3 regions of the Bacteroides maternus genome follow, and region 2 is predicted to be linked to each of the others. Evidence: riboswitches for the same ligand, from Rfam matches in the RefSeq annotation. Region 2 holds a riboswitch; each other region holds the start of a gene.
What was found. Region 2 has a riboswitch for cobalamin ahead of VYM24_RS22615 (GNAT family N-acetyltransferase). Riboswitches for the same ligand answer to the same signal wherever they lie in the genome.
Positions count from the first base shown of each region.

Region 1: it holds a riboswitch for cobalamin, as region 2 does, so the genes downstream of both, VYM24_RS24795 (TonB-dependent receptor plug domain-containing protein) here and VYM24_RS22615 (GNAT family N-acetyltransferase) in region 2, are expected to answer to the same signal.
Region 3: it holds a riboswitch for cobalamin, as region 2 does, so the genes downstream of both, VYM24_RS19055 (TonB-dependent receptor plug domain-containing protein) here and VYM24_RS22615 (GNAT family N-acetyltransferase) in region 2, are expected to answer to the same signal.

Region 1 covers NZ_CP143867.1:6,296,269-6,298,542, reverse strand. The annotation lists gene VYM24_RS24795 (TonB-dependent receptor plug domain-containing protein) at 1-893, opposite strand, end outside; cobalamin riboswitch at 944-1,146, opposite strand; gene VYM24_RS24790 (serpin family protein) at 1,248-2,274, shown strand, end outside.
Region 2 covers NZ_CP143867.1:5,729,929-5,732,202, reverse strand. The annotation lists gene tnaA (tryptophanase TnaA) at 1-616, shown strand, start outside; gene VYM24_RS22620 ((4Fe-4S)-binding protein) at 687-917, opposite strand; gene VYM24_RS22615 (GNAT family N-acetyltransferase) at 927-1,229, opposite strand; cobalamin riboswitch at 1,590-1,789, opposite strand; gene VYM24_RS22610 (hypothetical protein) at 1,979-2,274, shown strand, end outside.
Region 3 covers NZ_CP143867.1:4,917,158-4,919,431, reverse strand. The annotation lists gene VYM24_RS19055 (TonB-dependent receptor plug domain-containing protein) at 1-1,086, opposite strand, end outside; cobalamin riboswitch at 1,138-1,389, opposite strand; gene VYM24_RS19050 (DUF4251 domain-containing protein) at 1,603-2,181, opposite strand.

The DNA.
Region 1 (2,274 bases), 570 kb from region 2:
TGGCCGAAGTAATTACGGTCATATAGTCTTTCGGCAGCATACGAATTGTCATAAATCACTCCGCCGGGTAACCCTCTTTCCGAATCAAAGAGATAAACTTTGGTTTTCAAATCCTGTTTCTCATTCAGAGTTACAAACAAATTTAATTCTGCCCGATAAGTCTCTATATCACTATTGTTTCGTTTGGAGTCAATCAGTTTATTCCCATTCCACATTTTGAAAGGATAATTACCGTCTGCCCGTAAATAATCAGCATAGGCAGAAAGACTGAAACGGTTACTTAATTTCTGGGCATAAAATAAAGAAGGATTAGCAAGCCCGTAAGAACCGGTTTTCATATTTGCAAGCAATTGGAAAGGTCTGTCACTGAAATCCGGACGTGCGGTTTCGATACTTAAAGCACCGGCAGAGGCAAACATCTTCGCTGTCTGGTAAATATTATCGCTCTGACCAATGCTGAGTGCCAGTTCGGAAACATTGTCTAACGAGAAACGGGAGATATCTACCTGGCCTGACTGACAATCACTGACAGTCACTCCGTCATAGCTGACTGCTGTATGTTGCGCTCCCAGACTGCGTACAGAAACAGTCTTTAATCCACCAATTCCGCCATAATCCTTAACGCTGACTCCTGAGAAATGACGAACTGCATCGGCCACATCCGATACTCCCAAACGTTCCATATCAGTTTTCTTCATCTGTTGGAGTGGGGCGGTTGCTGAGAGAGCCGGTGGCACACGCCGACCTTTTATCCCCACTTCCGGAATGGCATGTACCTTTCCAGTAATGGAATCTCCTGCTTGTTGTGCTTGTAGATTGACCCAAAGCCAACATAAAAGGCAAAGCAAATTAAACCGTAGTCGGGTATACCGGCATAGATTATCTTTTATCATAAACAGAATGCTAAAAACAATATACATCTCATACCCTTTCCTCGAAAGCATAAGATTTGATAGGTTTTGCAGGTCTTCTGACTTACTCCGGATTTGCCGCCTTCCCACCATACGAATATTGGCAGTGGCACAGGTGATTGGCAAATCCTGCAATAGGAGATCACAGCAGCGGGACTGTTTGGGAGTCACACCCAATTCCCTTTTCATGGAGTATACCGAAAGGCATACTCCAACAAAACCGAGAGCAAAGATAGGAAAGATTTATGTTTTATTTGTGATGTAGTGCAGTATTTTATAAATTTATGCATTTATTCTAACAGAGTAACTTAATAGAAAACTAATACTATAATGCTTATGCTAAAGAAAACTATTGCTGCGCTAAGCCTACTCAGTATCCTTGCAGCCTGTCAGAATGATGAGAATCCTTCTCAACCGGAACCAAAACCACGTCAAGACATCAATCTCACTCGTGCGGAACAAGATTTTATGGACAAAGGTACAGACTTTGCTTTCCGTTTCTTCGATCAGGTGTGCAGTACCGAAAAAGAAAAACCGAATGTTTTTGTGTCTCCATTGAGTGCATCACTTTGCTTATCGATGATTACTAACGGAGCTTCGGGCAATACGCTTACTGAAATGCAGTATGTATTGGGATTTCCTGCCGCTTCTTTCTCTCTTGATGATCTGAATAACTATAATCAAAAATTAACTTCAGCTTTATTGGATTTAGATAATACCACTCAATTAGGAATCGCCAATTCTATTTGGGTGAAACAAGGTTTTAAAGTTTACGATTCTTTTGTGGATGTGAATAAGAAGATGTATGATGCCCAGGTACAGGAACTTGATTTTACATCTCCCACAGCGAAGGATGTGATTAACCGGTGGTGCGCTGAGCAGACGAATAATTGTATAAAAGAGGTTATACAGAGAATACCGGAAGATGCACGTATGTATTTGATTAATGCACTCTACTTCAAAGGTATCTGGAAGAGTCAATTCCAAAAATCGGATACTCGCCAGGAAAACTTTACTAATTCTGATGGTACTGAGCAGAAAGTGAACATGATGAATCAGACAGAAACGTTTAATTATGCTCAGAACTCAGCATTTTCCATCGCAGAATTGCCATATGGTAACGAAGCTTTCAGTATGGTGCTCTTATTGCCTGCCGGGGATAAGACTTTGGATGAGAGTTTGTCCGGGTTGACTTATGAAAACTGGAAGGAATGGAATGCAGCTTTGTCGAGCAGGCAATTGCAGGTTAAACTTCCCCGTTTCAAAGTGGAGTATGACAAGATGCTCATAGAGGATATGGTTGCTATGGGGATGAAGGATGCCTTTGATGGTCATAAGGCTGATTTCTCTAAAATGTCGGCTG
Region 2 (2,274 bases):
GAGTGCCAAGAAGGATGGTATCGTCAATATGGGAGGCTTCATTGCCACACGAAAAAAAGATTGGTACGAAGGTGCTAAAGGCTTTTGCGTGCAATATGAAGGGTATCTTACTTACGGTGGCATGAATGGCCGTGACATGAATGCACTTGCCACGGGATTGGATGAAAATACGGAATTTGATAATCTGGAAACCCGCATCCGTCAGGTAGAATATCTGGCAAAGAAGTTGGATGAATACGGTATTCCTTATCAGCGTCCGGCAGGCGGACATGCCATCTTTGTGGATGCAACGAAGGTACTGACGCATGTACCGAAGAATGAATTCCCGGCACAGACTCTAACGGTTGAGCTATATCTTGAAGCCGGTATCAGAGGATGTGAAATCGGTTATATCCTAGCAGACCGTGATCCGGTTACCCGTGAGAACCGTTTTACCGGACTGGATTTATTGCGCCTGGCTATTCCCCGCCGCGTATATACGGATAATCACATGAACGTGATAGCAGTAGCGTTGAAGAATGTTTTCGACCGTCGTGAAAGTATTACTAATGGAGTACGTATTACTTGGGAGGCTCCCCTGATGCGTCATTTCACTGTTCAATTGGAACGTACATAACTACTTTCTTTTTCATAATACAAATGAGGTTACCCGAATTCATATGTTGAGGGGGGTAACCTCATTTCTTTTATTTATCTTCTTTCTCGTTATTCATTCTGTAACTTAATGCTCCCGACGGGCATTTCTTGATTTGAGCGATCAATTCTTCCGTCGTTGCATTTTCAGCCGTTATCCACGGTTTTTCTTTCGGATGATACACATTCGGAAGGGTCTTGGTACAAATACCTGCATGTTGGCACAGGCCGGGTTGCCAGATGATGGTCACTTCCCCGTTCGTATATTCTTTCTTTATATTCATTACTATTTATTATTGAATGTGAATACCTTTCATTACAATTCTTTTCCATTCGGGATGTTTGTGAATGTATCCCGCTACAAACGGGCAGAGAGGTACTAATCTAAGTCCTTGTTTTTCTATATCTTTCAATGCTTTTTCTACTAACTGGCTGCCGATGCCTTTACCACCCAATTGAGTGGGTACTTCGGTGTGTGTCAGGTAAATCTCCCCATTCGATGATTTTATATACTCAATCTTTGGAGTATATTTATCGACATGAAACTCATATTGGTGACGTTCTTCATTATCAATCAGTTCATAATCTGCTTCCATAACTTTTCGTATTAATTGTTTACTGTATGTATAACATGCGGATGATGAAATTTGTTTTGGGAAAGTTATAGAATAAAATGTCCGGGCGAAATCCCTTCGACCGGACACCATTCAAATAAACTTGGCAGAGTTTACTTTAAAATTTAATAATGTATTGAAAATCAAATATATTATTTAAAAACTCTGTATTGGTTTAAACTTTTGGTTTAAAGTTTTTAGCGCCATTTTATTTTCTTGTTTTGATGTCCGATAGCGTTAAATATTGCAAAAGTAATATTTTGAAACAAGAATAACCCTCAAATCTGAAACTGAATAGAATGAATATAATCATTAAATTCAATGCTCTTTCCTCGAAAGCAATGATGCAAAAACTACATGGCAGGTCTTCTGACTTGTTTCGTTTATAAACTGCCTTCACGGGATTTCCCATTGGCGAAAGTGTTGTTTATAACTTTTTATATGAAACTTACAGCAGCGGGACTGTTCAGGATTTACACCTGATTCCCTTTTAATTACTCCTCTCGTACGAGAGTTGCAAACCAATGTGCCGCAAAGATATGAATAAATATTGCAATTCCATAAGTTGTAACTTGGAAAAATGAAAATCTAATCAATACGCACTTTTTACGTAACTATATTTACGTATTTAAATTTGCGCACTAACAACAAAAAAGAGTATCTTTTTTAGATATTTTTTCTTTGATTTTTCCTATATTGGGAGCGATTATTAACCCTTAAAATAAAATATCATGGAAAAAGAAGTTTTAGAAGAATACATTTCATTATTTGAGAAGGTAGCCCATAAGTCTGCTAATTTGGAAGAACTTCAAAAGAAGTATGAACCCAATAGTGTTTTTGATGATTTGGAAATATGGGAACTTTATACAGCCCATATCATAGCTGAATATCTTCCTCAAAAGATTGATGTTTTGGGAGAAGAAGACGAAAGAATAATGAATATTGACGAATGGATGTTTTCATCTGCATTCCTCTTTGAGCCATATTGGATTATCAAGTACCAAGATATGTATTATGCTTTTGACTT
Region 3 (2,274 bases), 810 kb from region 2:
GTATGCACGCTCATCAACGTTGAATGAAGGTCTATCCAGAGTTTCCTGTATATATTCCACTCCGAATATGGTACGGGTATTTTCCGTAAAGCGGAATAATGACTTCAGGTTTCCGCTATAATAATGCTGCCGTTTCTGACGCACTTCGTCTCCCGTTTTGTAATCTCCATTATCACTGGTGTATAGATAATTGGTATCGTAATTATCGTTTTTAAGGTCGAACTGGATATAAGAACGTTTGTTGAAATTGTATTTAGCTCCTGCTCCTAAACTGTATGCATCGTAGGTCAGATTATACTTCAGATATTCGGGCTGGCGTTTAACTGTACGGTCATAATAACTGCCTTCAACATACATTGACAGTTTGTCATTCGGTGTGAATTGAAACATTTGTGTATAGTTGTCCGTATAGAAAGCGTTGGCGTCATGCTGATCTCTTGCATCGCCATTTGCATCTACACGTGTGAGGGTCCAACCATCGGCCTGACGACGTTGATAAGAAGTATAAGAAGCAAACTTCTCTGTTTTGATGTCTACGTTGGCAGTCTGGGTGAACTGCCCACGCTCTTCTACCTTTGTATTACTGGTAACTGTTATGTCATTTATCGGTTGGTTTGTAATGACATTGATTACACCACCAATAGCATCACTACCATAAAGAGCGGAACCGGCACCCTTTAGGACTTCAATACGTTTTACGTTACTCATGTCAATCCGGTTCAGGTCGATATTGTTACTGCTGTCTCCCGTTAGCTTTTTGCCATTAATAAGTATAAGTACATACTTGTTCGACAGTCCGTTTAGCATAAGGTAGTCTCCCATTGAGTTGGTAGAGAAAGACAGCGATGGAACCAAAGCAGTCATCGCCTCACGGAAATCTGTAATTCCAGCCTTTTTAATGTCGTTCGCTGTTACTACTTCTACTGGTGTTGGGGTGTCTTTTAGTCTGTGATGCGTACCTGTACCTGTTACTACAACAGGATTAAGTTCTACACTCAGATCTTGACTCTGTTTTGTCTCTTGTGCAGATGCACTCATTGCTACACATCCTCCCATGAGGATGAACAGCCAATTCTGTTTCTTCATTGATTGATAAATAAGAATTAATACTTGCCCTCTTGACCCCGAGACGGCGTTAATAATGTGATTACTCAGGCAGGTTTCCTGACTCAACCTTTACGGAAAGTAACCTTCCCATCCTTGGTTTCCCATTTGTTGGACAGTGGTTTCTAGAAGTTCCTCAATGAATACTTCCCGTTTTTTTGTTTCGTGTTATCTGAAACAAAATTAAGGCTTTACAGTAGCGGGCACTGTTCCGGTTTCTCACCGGATTCCCTTTTATGTGGAGTGTTGAACACACTTCACATCACCTAAGCAGGGGCAAAGATAAACATATCTTTAGATAAGAAAAAGTATTTTAGACTTTTATGTTTAGGAAAGTGTTTGTTCGAATGGCACTTCTTAATGATTGAGAAGCAGATGTACTTTAAAAAAACATTTGCGGCTACGAGAGCTGGCGCTTAAGTAAGTATGAAACCTCACTTATATAAGCGCCAGCTCTCGCAACCGCAAATGTTGGATTGCTTGTATGAAGGGTGATATTTAGAACGACCGTCCTTTGAATACGCTTGATTCAGACAGTGGGATGAGTTTACCATCCAGTGATAATCTGTTTGAGTTGAAATTCGGGTTGATTGTTGCAGATACATTGTTAGATCCATGAGCTAATCTGATAGAAACTTGTGCAGATATTCCGATACCTATTACATTAAAGCTGCAACTCACGTTTCCTTTTTTATCTGTAGTTGTTTTAATGTCACCAACTCTACCGTCCACAGTTACACCGCCAATGCCGTTAGGACCAGCAAAGGCACCGTTGAAAGCAACTTGTACGGATGCTTTTTCACCGTTTAAAAGTATAAAGTTTGTATTTGACGTAACGAAAACATTCCGCCCTCTCTTAAATGTCACACAGTCTACTTCCATAACAAATTTTCTATCCTTTATAGCTTGTACGGCATCAGCGTATGCTCGTTCTTGTACTATTTTCTCCCGAGCTTTTTCTGCGTCACGTTGTGCTTTGCGTTCAGCACGACGGCTTTCACTTTTACTTTCCTGTGCATAGATTGTTGTGGATGCACCTACGAAAACTAACATTAATAATACGATAATCTTTTTCATAACTTATTCTAGCTTTTTGTTAGAGTAAACAATCAGGGAATGAAAAAGATGCATGTAATCTATATTATTATTATGTGCATTAATATTTATTAT